DNA from 4 places in the Robinsoniella sp. RHS genome. Region 3 is predicted to be linked to each of the others. Evidence: riboswitches for the same ligand, from Rfam matches in the RefSeq annotation. Region 3 holds a riboswitch; each other region holds the start of a gene.

What was found. Region 3 has a riboswitch for cobalamin ahead of RHS_RS15685 (leucine-rich repeat domain-containing protein). Riboswitches for the same ligand answer to the same signal wherever they lie in the genome.
Region 1: linked by a shared signal. The riboswitch ahead of RHS_RS08595 (energy-coupling factor ABC transporter permease) and the one ahead of RHS_RS15685 (leucine-rich repeat domain-containing protein) in region 3 are both predicted to bind cobalamin.
Region 2: linked by a shared signal. The riboswitch ahead of RHS_RS20190 (ABC transporter substrate-binding protein) and the one ahead of RHS_RS15685 (leucine-rich repeat domain-containing protein) in region 3 are both predicted to bind cobalamin.
Region 4: linked by a shared signal. The riboswitch ahead of RHS_RS04505 (Ig-like domain-containing protein) and the one ahead of RHS_RS15685 (leucine-rich repeat domain-containing protein) in region 3 are both predicted to bind cobalamin.

Annotation. Positions count from the first base shown of each region.
Region 1 covers NZ_JNGB01000016.1:36,031-39,235, forward strand. Annotated here, with positions in the region: gene hemA (glutamyl-tRNA reductase) at 1-702, opposite strand, end outside; cobalamin riboswitch at 1,450-1,634, shown strand; gene RHS_RS08595 (energy-coupling factor ABC transporter permease) at 1,784-2,545, shown strand; gene RHS_RS08600 (energy-coupling factor ABC transporter substrate-binding protein) at 2,535-2,873, shown strand; gene cbiQ (cobalt ECF transporter T component CbiQ) at 2,919-3,205, shown strand, end outside.
Region 2 covers NZ_JNGB01000063.1:18,988-22,192, reverse strand. Annotated here, with positions in the region: gene RHS_RS20195 (iron ABC transporter permease) at 1-254, opposite strand, end outside; gene RHS_RS20190 (ABC transporter substrate-binding protein) at 324-1,499, opposite strand; cobalamin riboswitch at 1,817-2,002, opposite strand; gene RHS_RS20185 (uroporphyrinogen decarboxylase family protein) at 2,030-3,094, opposite strand; gene RHS_RS20180 (iron-containing alcohol dehydrogenase) at 3,134-3,205, opposite strand, start outside.
Region 3 covers NZ_JNGB01000032.1:94,998-98,202, forward strand. Annotated here, with positions in the region: gene RHS_RS15675 (GTP-binding protein) at 1-711, opposite strand, end outside; gene RHS_RS15680 (hypothetical protein) at 968-1,477, shown strand; cobalamin riboswitch at 1,743-1,943, shown strand; gene RHS_RS15685 (leucine-rich repeat domain-containing protein) at 2,071-2,913, shown strand.
Region 4 covers NZ_JNGB01000005.1:22,730-25,934, reverse strand. Annotated here, with positions in the region: gene RHS_RS04510 (flavodoxin domain-containing protein) at 247-729, shown strand; cobalamin riboswitch at 847-1,061, shown strand; gene RHS_RS04505 (Ig-like domain-containing protein) at 1,245-3,205, shown strand, end outside.

The sequences.
Region 1 (3,205 bases), on a different contig from region 3:
GGACATACGTTCTCCGTAATCAATTCTCCTGCAGCCATGTGGAATTTCTACGATACCGCTGCGATACTGCCTTACGGTAACCGTTACATCAGCACCTTCCTGACACATTACCGTGGCCGTCAGCTTTCCCATCTCGCCATTCCCAATGACCATGCATTTCTTACCACGAAATGTATATCCTTCCTTTTTCAATACTTCTATCGCCTGATGAATCACGGATTGGTTAGCAGTAGACATCGTCACATTGGTTTTCACCTTTTTTGCTGCTGTAACCGCCATGCGGAACAATATTTCAAGGACATTATCGGTGGCATAGTGTTCTCTGGCAAAAGAAAGCGCATCCTTTACCTGGGTTATGATCTGGTCTTCGCCTAAAATTTTGGATTTCAGCCCGCAGGATACCTCGAACAAATGCCGTACCGCCTCCTCTTCCCGACGCTCCACAAAGTATTCCCGGTACAACTCCTTAGGCACCTGGCGTATCTCACACAAAATCTCATACAAAGAACCTTTAAAATCTTCCAGGCAGCTCACCCATAATTCCATTCGGTTACAGGTAGAAATAATAATACTCCCCTGTATGCCTTCAATTTTTTTCAGTTCCCCGAAAGCCTGGGCGGTACTCTTTTTTGTAAAAGAAAAAATTGTCCGTACATCCAATACTGCCCTGCTGTGGTCAATACCTATCATCTGAATCCCCATAAAACATTCCTCAACATTCTTTTTCTTAAGTCTTTCATACTAATTTTCTAACAATTTGTAATTGAATAGTAACAATCTTTAATCATCATAGCACAACATTTTACAAAATCAAACAATAAATTTAAAAATATACAATCCTTTTCGTACCTTTTTCTATATAAAACAGGATACAAAATCCCGTAAAATTCCTCATGGATAAATAGCCGTACAGGAAAACCGGTACGGCCACTTTTTCTTAACCGCCTATCATAAAAATGATAAGCATTTGATTCATCGCTTGTCCCTCCCTTCTGACTTTCAAAATACAGCGGTTATATTTAAGAAAAGCACATCCTGATTTATGAATTAACATACATGCATACAAATATTGTTTTAGAATTGAATTCAATTTTGGCAAATTGGAAATATTCGTAGAGAAATCTACTTGATTTATGATCTTTGACTGCCCTGTGGGCAGGTGATTCGTGGTGTAGGATATGGTTTCTTTCCGCTTGTGGTTTATTATATCACATATTTTTCATAATTGCAATAGTTTTATTTTTATACATCTCATATTGCATATTTATTGTTTATTCTGCGGTATGTTGCTTTTAAGCAGACATATATCGGTGCATAACCATACAACAAAAAGTGGCAGACATTTACTGCGCAGCTTCATCGTATTTTTTCTTCATTTTACTGGCTTTATCTGCCGGAAAAGTCAAGATATTTTATTGACTTTTATAACTGTACATGGTAAAATTTTGTCATAATTGAATATCGACAGGTGCTGCTTTATAAGCAGAGAATAGGAAAGTCGGGTGAAATGCCCGCACGGTCGCGCCGCTGTATAGGAATAGTATTCGTTCATAATGTCACTGTTAGAGAATGGGAAGACGAACTGATATGTTAACGCCTGAGTCAGAAGACCTGCCTGCGATAAGAGATTTACACATAGTTACGAACGATGGCTAGGTGTGCCCAGATTATTTTGTCGATGTCCATAGATATCTATGCCCGTCTTCAAGATTTTCTGACCATACGCCTATCTTCTAAACTAATTTGAAGATCAGGCGATTTTTTTATGTAGGAGGAAAGAAGAATGAGTTTGAAACAAAGAAAACTGGTTGTTTTAGCCGGCGCATTTGCATTAGCTTTTGGTATTGCTCCTGTTGCTAATGCAATGCACATTATGGAGGGGTACCTCGCACCTACATACTGTATTATCTGGGGTGTGTTATGTGTTCCTTTTTTAGTAGCAGGATTTTTTTCCATTAAAAAAACCCTTGCTGAACACCGCAAAGTGTTAGTAATCCTTGCGATTGCAGGCGCATTTGCATTTGTATTATCATCTTTAAAGATTCCATCCGTAACAGGAAGCAGTTCTCATCCAACCGGAACAGGACTGGGAGCTATCTTATTTGGACCAAGCGCTATGAGTATCATTGGTATCATCGTCTTATTATTCCAGGCGATTCTGCTGGCACATGGCGGCCTTACCACATTAGGCGCCAATACTTTTTCTATGGCAATCGCAGGTCCTTTCCTGGCATTTGGTATCTACAAACTGTGCCGGAAGTTTAACGTAAATAAATTGGTATCCGTATTCCTGGCAGCATGCCTTGGAGATTTATTTACTTATATGATTACATCCTTCCAGCTGGCAATTGCGTACCCTTCGGAGGTTGGCGGATTTATGGCTTCCCTTACGAAGTTCATGGGTATTTTCGCTGTTACTCAGGTTCCACTTGCTATTATCGAAGGTATTATTACAGCTGTCGTTATGATTGGTCTGGAATCTTATGCCAAATCTGAATTAACAGATCTTGGTTATTTCAAAGGAGGTGTGGTTAATGGGCGGTAAAGGAAAAACAGTCATTATCCTGCTTTTAATCTGTGTATTGATCGCCGTAGTACCTCTGGCATTAAATAAGGACTCAGAATTCGGCGGTGCTGATGGCGCTGCTGAAGAAGCAATCACTCAGATTGACCCTAATTATCAGCCTTGGGCATCTCCTCTTTTAGAGCCACCGGGCGGAGAAACAGAAAGTCTTCTCTTCTGTCTGCAGGCTGCTCTTGGCGCGGGTGTATTCGGTTATTGCATCGGTATGCTGCGTGAACGCACAAAGCATGCAAAAAAAAGAGAAGAGAGAAAAGGAACTTTGAGTAAAGCAAAAAAGGCCAAAGCTTAAATTACTGGGTTCTCCTAAATACTACATATTGGGAAGGTTAATAAAATGATTATCATCGATAAGCTATGTTATACTTCAAAATTAAGGTACACAAATGCTTCAGTTAAAACAGCTCTTGCAATAATTACACTTCTGTTTTGTGTAATAGATCGTTCGATTGCACTTTCTGTCTGCATTTTATTTGCAATGGGATATCTCACCATACACGTTGGCGGGATATCCCCTTCCCATTATATCAGGCTGATGCGAATACCGCTTATCTTTTTATTTTTAAGCACCATCGCCATTATTATCAACTTTTCAAAAACCCCACTCTCAGCATTTGCTATTCC
Region 2 (3,205 bases), on a different contig from region 3:
CAGACGGAAAGCCCCATTCCCACCAGAAGTGCCAGCACCAGGCGGGGCATGCGGATAAACCATACCACGTCGTGAATTTTGCCGGAGCTCAGACTGGCTGCATCACCGATCCCAAAAAGTTTAAACATGACAATCTGATAAACCTCCCGGACGGTAATGCCAGTAGAGCCTATCGTGACCGCCGTCAGAATAGTAGCTGCCAATGCAGCCAGCAGCAAAATACATAGTGTGGCATAAGATGCCTTATTTTTCATGACTACCCCCTTGCGTACCGCAGCCGCTGCGATACGATTTTATTAAGGTAATTGCGGTTACTACCACTGTTAATCCTGATATAATTCCGGATACAGTGCCTTTCCAATCGCATTTAAGCCGTCAATTGTACGAATGCCGCTTGTATAAACATCGCTGAGATTCAGTGGGAATACCTGGCTGTCTTTTACTGCTTTCAGACTGCTGTAAGCCGGATTTTCCGTGATACTCTTTACCGCATCTGAACCTGCACCTTCTCCATATCCATCCATGTGGATCGTAAAAATAACATCCGGATCTAAATTTACAATATCCTCGGCGCTGATATCCTTTGCGGTATCCACCAGTTCTCCGCCCATTTTGGTTACCATATCCCCCGCCAGAGATGTTTTGTCGTAAATACTGATGGTGTCGCCGAGGAACTCTATAACCAGGACTTTTTTCTTCTCCTGGCCCTGTGTCGCTGTGGTTACCTTGTCTACGGACGCTTTCATTTCATCCACAAGTGCCTGGGCTTTGTCTTCTACATTAAAAATCTTTCCTACGGTCATAATATCCTGATATTCGTTGTCAACTGTTCTGTTTTCACTGATGTCATTGGAATTCAGCGCCATGTAGGTATTAACGCCATTCTCCTGCCAGTAATCCACGTCCCCCAGGGACTTGTCTGAAAAAGTGGATTTCCATGCCAGAATAAAGTCCGGTTCCAGCATAATGGCTGCTTCCTTGCTCATCGCTGCATTGGAATCCGTGAAATCATTAAATTCCTTATCTTTAATTTTGGCATAAGCCTCACGCAGAGACGGCGAAATATCATCTTCGCTCACTCCAATAATAGAAATAATATTATCTTCCAGCCCAAGTGCCAGCATTGTCTCAACGGAATTCTGCCATGCCGTAATTACTTTTTTCGGTGCTTCCGTAAAGGTCTCTTCCACTGGTTCTTTATTAAAATTGAAAGTACTGATTGTCACCGGATAATGGTCTGTCTCTGATTTTGATGCTGACTGCGCTGCTGTTTCAGATTCACCGGATACATCTGTAGAACCTTCTGAAGACTCTCCCGCTTTATTATCGGTCTGTGCCGCAGTCTCTGTCTCCGTTTTTGCCTCTGTTTTCGCCTCTGTAACAGCTTCTGTTTTTGCCTCTGTCTGCGCCTGCGTTGCTGCCGTACTATTTCCTGATCCACAGGCTGTCAATACTCCCATTAAGCCTGCCAGTGCGATAACTGCTAATTTCTTTTTCATCTGAATTTCTCCTTTGTTTTTATTTATACCACCGCATATCCCATATTTTAAAAAGAAAATACTTATCTGTTTTAAACAAAAAAAATGCCCGCGTAATCGCAGACATTTTGTTAAAAGCCACATAAAATATTCAGAAATCCGGGCAAACTTTATCTGATGGCCCTGACCGGAGTGTCTCTGAAAAATAATTGCACCATTCACCCCTCTTAACTGGACAGATCAGTCAGAGTTCTGTAGATACAAGCATTTTTCAGACACACTCAAAGAATATTGATGGACTTATTTCTCTGTATATGGAATGGATACTTTCTGCGGAAGATACCAACCCTATATTAAGCAGGTTTCCTGACTTATGGTTATAACGCAAAGACATGCCTTCTCACAAAAATGCAATGGCTCTCTATGGCTTTGCTCACCAATCACAGTGACCGGATCGTTTAGGATTCTACACCTAATTCCCTTTTACCCCACATGCAGCGGGCACTTAATATTTTATGCTTGTACATTCTACACCCTGTTTTGATATAAAGTCAACCGTTAATTGCAGTATTGATAACTTTTGTTCTTTCGTACATTCCAACATACCCCACAGTTTCTTCATACAACGCCCGAAGGCTTTCTAATTTCCAGTCTTCCGTTGACCCGTTCCCCATGGTAACCATTAAGCGTCCATCTTCCCGCCAATAGGCATCCAGAAGATACCTGACTTCCTCTCTCACCTCTTCCGGTGTTCCAAAAGGTATCGTCTGCTGCACATCGAATCCCGCAAGAATACAAATCTTGTCTCCGTATAAGGCTGCAATCCTTTTTTCATCCATGGTATATTTTTGTATGGGATGAATGACATCCAGCCCAATTTCAATAAACTCCGGAAGAAACAACTCAATGTTTCCGCAGGTATGAAGCCAGAAATGGGTACCAAGTTCATGGGCCTTCCCGAATATCTGCTGATAATAGGGTTTAAAGAATTCCCGGAAGATATCCAGTGAAAAAAACGGGGAGTTTTGTGTTCCCAGGTCATCTGAGACAAAGAATCCGTCGATTTTCATCTCCGTGCAGGCTCTCTCCATAATCCGTATATAGAAGTCCGTCAGTTTTTGATAGAGGCGGTGGATTTCATCGGGGTATAAATAAAAATCCATCAACGCATTTTCCATGCCCCGCAGCGACCAGTGGCGTTCAAATAATCCATACCACCATCTTGCCAGGGTATATCGTTCTCCGGAGGGCTTCTTCTCCGGGATCAGCCCAGGATACTCTGGATCCGGAAATGTCTCAAAGAATTTTTCTGCTTCCCCGCTCTCCCAGTCTTCAATTAAAATCCTGGCATCCCATCCTTTTTCCTCCATATCTTTCATATCTGTGCCTGCCCAGCGGTAATCCGGATCATCTGCCGGAGCATGAATCAGATCGGGAATGTTCAGAAACACATCCTCAATATCTCTTGGATAACCGGAAAGCCATGCTTCTCTTTCCTTTGTATTCCAGCCAAACACATTCTCTCCGATCCACAAATCATAGAGAATCGGCGGTCTGGATGCTGCTCCTCTGCCTTCAATTACGTCTTTTACTTGCTGCTTGCTTAAACAGTTCATCTGCCTTACACTCCTTTTCTTTCATGCAGGTGCCAGATTCTAATCCCGCTCATAGCAGGAAACCAGCAGCTCATACATTTCCTCAATGTCAGCCACTCTCGGGTTGTTCAG
Region 3 (3,205 bases):
TTGTCCTTCATCTTGTTCGGTATGGTTGTCACAGTAAAGTGGTTTAAGTTGTCTTTTCAGTTCAGGATTATCGATGCAGTGGCATTTGGCCAAATAATCCTTCTCAGATATCATAGATTGATCATTTCGATAGAGATTCAGAAGCCGGGCTGTATTGATTTTCATCCAGGGTTCAGAAAGTATTTTTGCATCTGGGTTCAATCTGCTGACCAGTTGGAACGCACTTTTTACTTTGCCCGGATAATCTTCTGCCCAACTAAGCAGTATTGTATCTGCATTTATTATCTGATCCTCAAAAAACTCACCAAAATTCTCAAGATAAATGGCACATCGCTTCACATCAGCAACCGTAATTTTTTGCTTGATCTGCGCAAGAGAACGGATCTGTGGATTTGCGCAGAACTTTGTAATATCAGATAATTTTCCAACACCGGAAGGTTCAATCAGGATAATATCCGGATGAAATTGATCCAGAAGGTCTTTCATGGCTTTTACAAAATCGCCGGAAAGACTGCAGCAAATGCAGCCTGCGTTCATTTCTTTTACCTGTACATTTCCATCTCTTAGCAGAGCCGCATCTACGCTGATATCCCCAAAATCATTTTCAATCAGAGCTGCCTTCTTACCTTGGAATCCTTCTTTTAGCAGTTTTTGAATCAATGTAGTTTTGCCGGCTCCTAAAAATCCTGAAACAATATATATATCGGTCATCGTTCTCCTCCTTTTTTCTGCTTCCTTGAAACCGGTACAGGCCAGTTTCTCTGTTATCATATATATTACCTGGGAAATTTATTTATTCATGGATGTTTAAAACTAATATCGTGAGGTTTTCATGACATAAAAAAGTCTTTTCAATACACTGAATATAATGTATCTCTGGTTCTAGGTTATAATATTTATCCCGGACATGGAACGAAATTAGTAAAGTGCCGGAAAGGTAAAGAGAATACTTCAGGAGGAAAAGGAAATGGAAAGAAATTTGGACCCATACGGAACCGGAACCCAGTTTAACTATAAGCAAAGCGTGCAGCCGGTTGAAGAAAAGAAAGAAAATATTATAGCAGGTATAGTAGGAGCATTTTTGGGAACTCTCATTGGTTTGTTATGTATCGTAGTAGTGGACCAGCTTGGATATATGGCATCTATCTCAGGTGTAGTGATGGGTGTGTGTGCGATAAAAGGATATCAGATGCTGGCCGGAAAGATGAGCTTGAAAGGAATAGTTATATCATCTGTTTTTATGATCTGCGTAGTCTATGTGAGCCAGCAGCTCAGTTGGGCAATAGATGCGGCAGATGTACTAAATATAGATGTTTTCAGTGCGTTCCGCCTTATTCCGGTCATGATCAGGCAAGGAGCTATAGACGGGGGGATTTACATAAAGGATCTCTGCATGTTATATGCTTTTACTGTATTAGGAGCAGTACCCACTATATGGAATACGATTAAAACAGTTACGAATAGAAATACTTTGTAAAATAATACTTAACTTCACACCCCTGGCTGCCGTAATGGCAGTCAGGGGTGCAGGAATATGTAATGAGATTGATTCCGTCTACCGGGTATGCTGAACGTAGAAATGCGGCAAGGACCAATCATCAGCTGATAGAACTTAAGCCGGGTGAGAAAAAAAGGTAACTTTGGAATTGGGGGTGAACGAGCTCTAAAAAGCTCTAAAAGAACTTTCCATGGCCAAAAACATTTGACTTTTAAATGTGTTTGAGATATTATGGTAAAATAAGAAGAAATTTAAGGATTGCGGTCATATTCCACAGATGATGTGGGATAAAATGTTAAAAGGGAAGCCGGTGAAAGACCGGCACAGTCACCTCTACTGTAACGTGGACGAAGAAACAGGATGCCATTGATATTGAAAAATATTGAGAAGGCGTTTCTGAGGATGAAGCGAAGTCAGGATACCTGCCGTAATGCCCAGCTTACTTTATTTCCGGGATGAGGAAATGAGTTTATTTTTGTGCAAAAATTTATATGTTATGAAAAGCCTTTCAGTCTATGTACAGAAGGGCTTTCTTTTTTAAAAGAGGGATACAAAGGAAAAGGGAGAGTAAAATGGGAAGTCAAGTACTTATTTATAAGGGAGGAAATGTCGGCTTTCGAGTATTTGGCATGCGGGAAGGAAAACAGTGCGCAGATAAAAATCTGAGTATTGGAACAATTTTTGATGAAGTTTCAGATCAGGCACTTCGTAATAAAATACGTCTGAAAACGGCAGATCTTTCTCCGAATATAAAGAAAATCGGGAAAAGAAGCTTTTACGGATGTACTTCATTATATAAAGTCAGCTTTGGAAATCTGGAAGTGGTGCAGGAAGAAGCATTTTGCGGATGCTCAAAATTAAAGGAAATATATTTTCCAGCTAGTACAAAGTCAATCAGAGATGGAGCTTTTAAAGAGTGTAAACGTCTTGAGTCAGTCACATTTGAACCAAGCAGGGTGAATTTTATCATACCAAGAGAATCATTTTATCAATGTCAGAATCTCACAAAACTTATACTGCCAAGCAAAATAAACCGTATTGAAGAACGAGCGTTTTATAAATGTATGAATTTATCAAAACTGCATTTTCCGGTTACATTAGAATCTATTGGTCGTGAGGCGTTCTATCAGACGGGCTTTACGATGCTGAAGCTTCCCCGTAACCTGAGGGTCTTAGAAGACAGCGCATTTTTTAAGTGCAATCAGTTAGAGTATGTGTTATTGCCGGAATCCCTAAAGAAGATTGGCAAATGGGTATTTCATGGATGTAACCGGCTGAAAATACTGGAGATCCATCATGATCCGGATGAAATTGGGGATTGGATTATTAATAAAAGTGCTGTTATACGATGTAAAAGGGGTAGTAGAATGGATGAATACTGTGATAAATTTGGGTTTACACGGGAATACTGCTAAATATTGTAAAAAAATTACAAATAGTATAAAAATATTACATAAAAACACTTGTATAATAGTATAGAATACTTATTATATTCAAGATATTGGAGAACTATGTTCTTAATGATTTGAAATATAACTCTATATCATTTATTTGTTATATAAATATTTACTTAATGTTTTTTGTGGAGTTTAAAAATTAATTATAGATAGAATTAGTAGTTAATAAAAAATATTGTTTATTATTATAAAGTGTACAGTATACTATTGACAACTAAATTTATATGAGCTAAGATGTATTACATAAAAT
Region 4 (3,205 bases), on a different contig from region 3:
GATCTGGCTGCAGAGAAATGATGAATCAATCTATGGTGATATCCATATTTGAATTCTTTCTCTGCGGTTCGGATCGTGCAGTTTTTGTATGTAGTGACTAAAAGTATCAAAATAAAATTTTTGCAGGCCTTATTGACAAATAGATAATAATAGGATATGATAACGATATAAATTAAATTAACAGTGTTAAGTATATGCAAAAACCAAAAACCAACAACTAAAAAATAAGTGTATAGGAGTAAGTGTATGAAAATATTGATACTATATGCAAGTAAATATGGATGTACAGAGGATTGTAGCAACTATCTCAAAGATAAACTGAACCAGGAAGTAAAAACAATAAATTTAAAAGAAGCCGGATCCGTCGATTTGCAGCAATATGACTGGGTTATCATCGGCGGATCCATATACATAGGGAAAATACAAAAAGAAGTAAAAGTTTTTTGTGAACAGAATCTGCAAAGCCTGCTTACAAAAAATATTATTTTATTTATGTGCTGTACAACACCTGATCAGGAAAGTGGGTTCTTCATCAAAAATTTCCCCGCTTCGCTGCGAAAGCATGCTGAAAAAACAGTAAATATGGGAGGTGAACTTCGTCAACATAAAATGGGATTTTTCGATAAAAAATTAACAGCCATGGTGTCGAAACTGGAGCCTAAGAAAAATGAAATACTATATAAAAATATAGATGGATTAGCTGATTTTCTAAATAAGAAATGTTCTTAAATGAAGCTGCTAAAAGAAAAATATTTTTATAGTTTTGGAGGTAAAATATAAAAAAGATACCAATTATCCAAAGAAATTCATTGACTTTCCCATATCAATGAGATAGTATTATTTCATAAACAAAATATTAATTGCGGTCATTTTTCATGCAGTTTTTCAGAATCTGCCATGAAAGTGATAATAGGGAAGCCGGTTCAATTCCGGCACAGTCACCTCTACTGTAACGTGGACGAGGAAACAATATGCCATTGGCGCTGTACAGATAGCTGCTGAGAAGGCGTTTCTAAGGTCGAAGCGGAGTCAGGATACCTGCCGTAAAAACAGATTGCTGTATTTCCGGGATGAGGAAGCAGATTTGTTTTTATACCGCGATTTAATGTTTGGTGCATTAGAATGATGGAATAAAGAGGATGGGAATCCGATTTGATTATAATATAAAAGCCTTTCTGTTTACACACAGGAAGGCTTTTATTTTTGTGTAAAAAAATATGATACATAATTCAGGAGGAAATGAAATGAGGGAGAAAAAAGTGATTCAGAAATTTTTCGTTTGGATGATTGTCATGCTGCTGTTGATAACAGATATTCCGGTAATGATTGTTCGGGCGGATGAAACAGGTTCCGGTCAGCAAGAAGTAATCATGCTGAAAACGACTTTACAGGATGGTTTTATCCAGCGGTCAAGCAAAAGAACATTTGATGTCTGGGCAAGGGACAGCGGAGATAACAAAGTGGATTCAGAGGCATTTCTGTACAATGAAGATATGCCCAATGACAGAGAAGCACTGAAGGTGAGCTGGAATGATAAGAAAAAGACCAGCTATTTATTGAATATGACAGGAAAGCCAGATGGCAGCTACGTTATTATTGTCAGGGGATTTAAGGCAGACAAAGCAGAAAATGAGATTCAATATCATTTTACCTATCAGGCGGCAGATAAAGGCGATTGTATAGGATATGCGGCTTTTGATATCGAACTTTTCACGATTTCAAAAGATTATCTGATTGAACCGGTTCTGGTACCGGTATATGAAGGTGAGAATTCCGTTCGTGTACTCCAGCGGCTGATTCAAAAAAATGGATTTGATATGGTATATACGGGGAGCCTGGATACCGGCTTTTATTTATCTAAAATTCAGAATCTTCCATCTGGATTTTTGGAGGATGCGGCTTTAGAGCCTACGGTGGCAACTGTTGATGAAGTGCGCAATGCCTTTGATCCAACTGCTTTTATTGACGGAGAACTGGGAGAATTTAATTTTAGCCGTATGAGCGGCTGGATGTATTGTCTGAATAATGTATTCCCAAATGTAGGATTTGCGGATACTTATCTGTCAGATGGAGATGTGGTACGCGTACAGTTCACGGTAGGATATGGTTCTGAGATCGGCGGCTCCGGTGCAATGGGTGGTGGGGATATTGATGATTATTATCTGGTAGCAGACAAAGACCGTCTGACATATCTGCTTGCCAGTATAAATTCTGCAGCAAATAGGGAAGCGTTGCTGAATGACCCAAAGATCAGCCAGATGGTAAATCAGGCGAACCAGGTCATGAGGAATATCGGAGCAGAGCAAAATGTGGTAGATGAGACATCAGAAATGTTGGAAGAAACATTGATTGGTGAAGTAACTGCTATAAAAATGCTGACAGAAGATAAAGAGATTATGATTAATGAAAGTGAAGAGCTGCAGGTGGCAGTGGAGCCGGAACAAACTCATTTTCCAGTTAATCTCCACTGGACATCCAGTGATCCGGAAGTGGTGTCGGTAGAAAGCGGAGTGGTAACGGCTGTAAGTCCGGGTGTGGCACAGATTACAGCCAGTTATAGAGATATGCAGGCATCCTGTACCATTACGGTACCGGTAAGCCCTATGACCGGGATTGACCTGAGTGCGGATCATTTGGACATTCTGAAAAAACAGGAAAGTGAACTGGAAGTAATCTATCTGCCATCAAATACATCGGACAGCAGGGAAGTACGATGGTCTTCTTCTAACGAAAATGCCGCAACCGTGGATGATAAAGGTCTGGTCGTGGGGAAAGGAACCGGTGAGACGATTATCACGGCTGTCTGCAATGGCTTTGAAGCTTCCTGTACAGTAAATGTCAAAGAGATTCCTATGACGGATATGAGTCTTAGCATGGAATCCATGGAATTAACAAAAGGTGCCACAATGACATTAAAGGCAAGTAGTATTCCTGAGGATGCAACAGATGACATTACCTGGACTTATGTAACATCTGATCCGGAAGTGGCGACCGTGGGTAAGACCGGGATTGTCAAGGGAATAGCCGAAGGGGAGGCGGATATTACGGTTTCGTCAGGGGCATTTAGCAAAACATGTAAGGTAACCGTAAAGGAAATACCGTTGCAGCAAATCAGTATCAGTTCCCCTTGTTTTTCCCTGTCCAGCGTCAGCGGCGTAAAAATTAAAAACTTATTATTAACCGTATCGCCGGATAACTATACGGA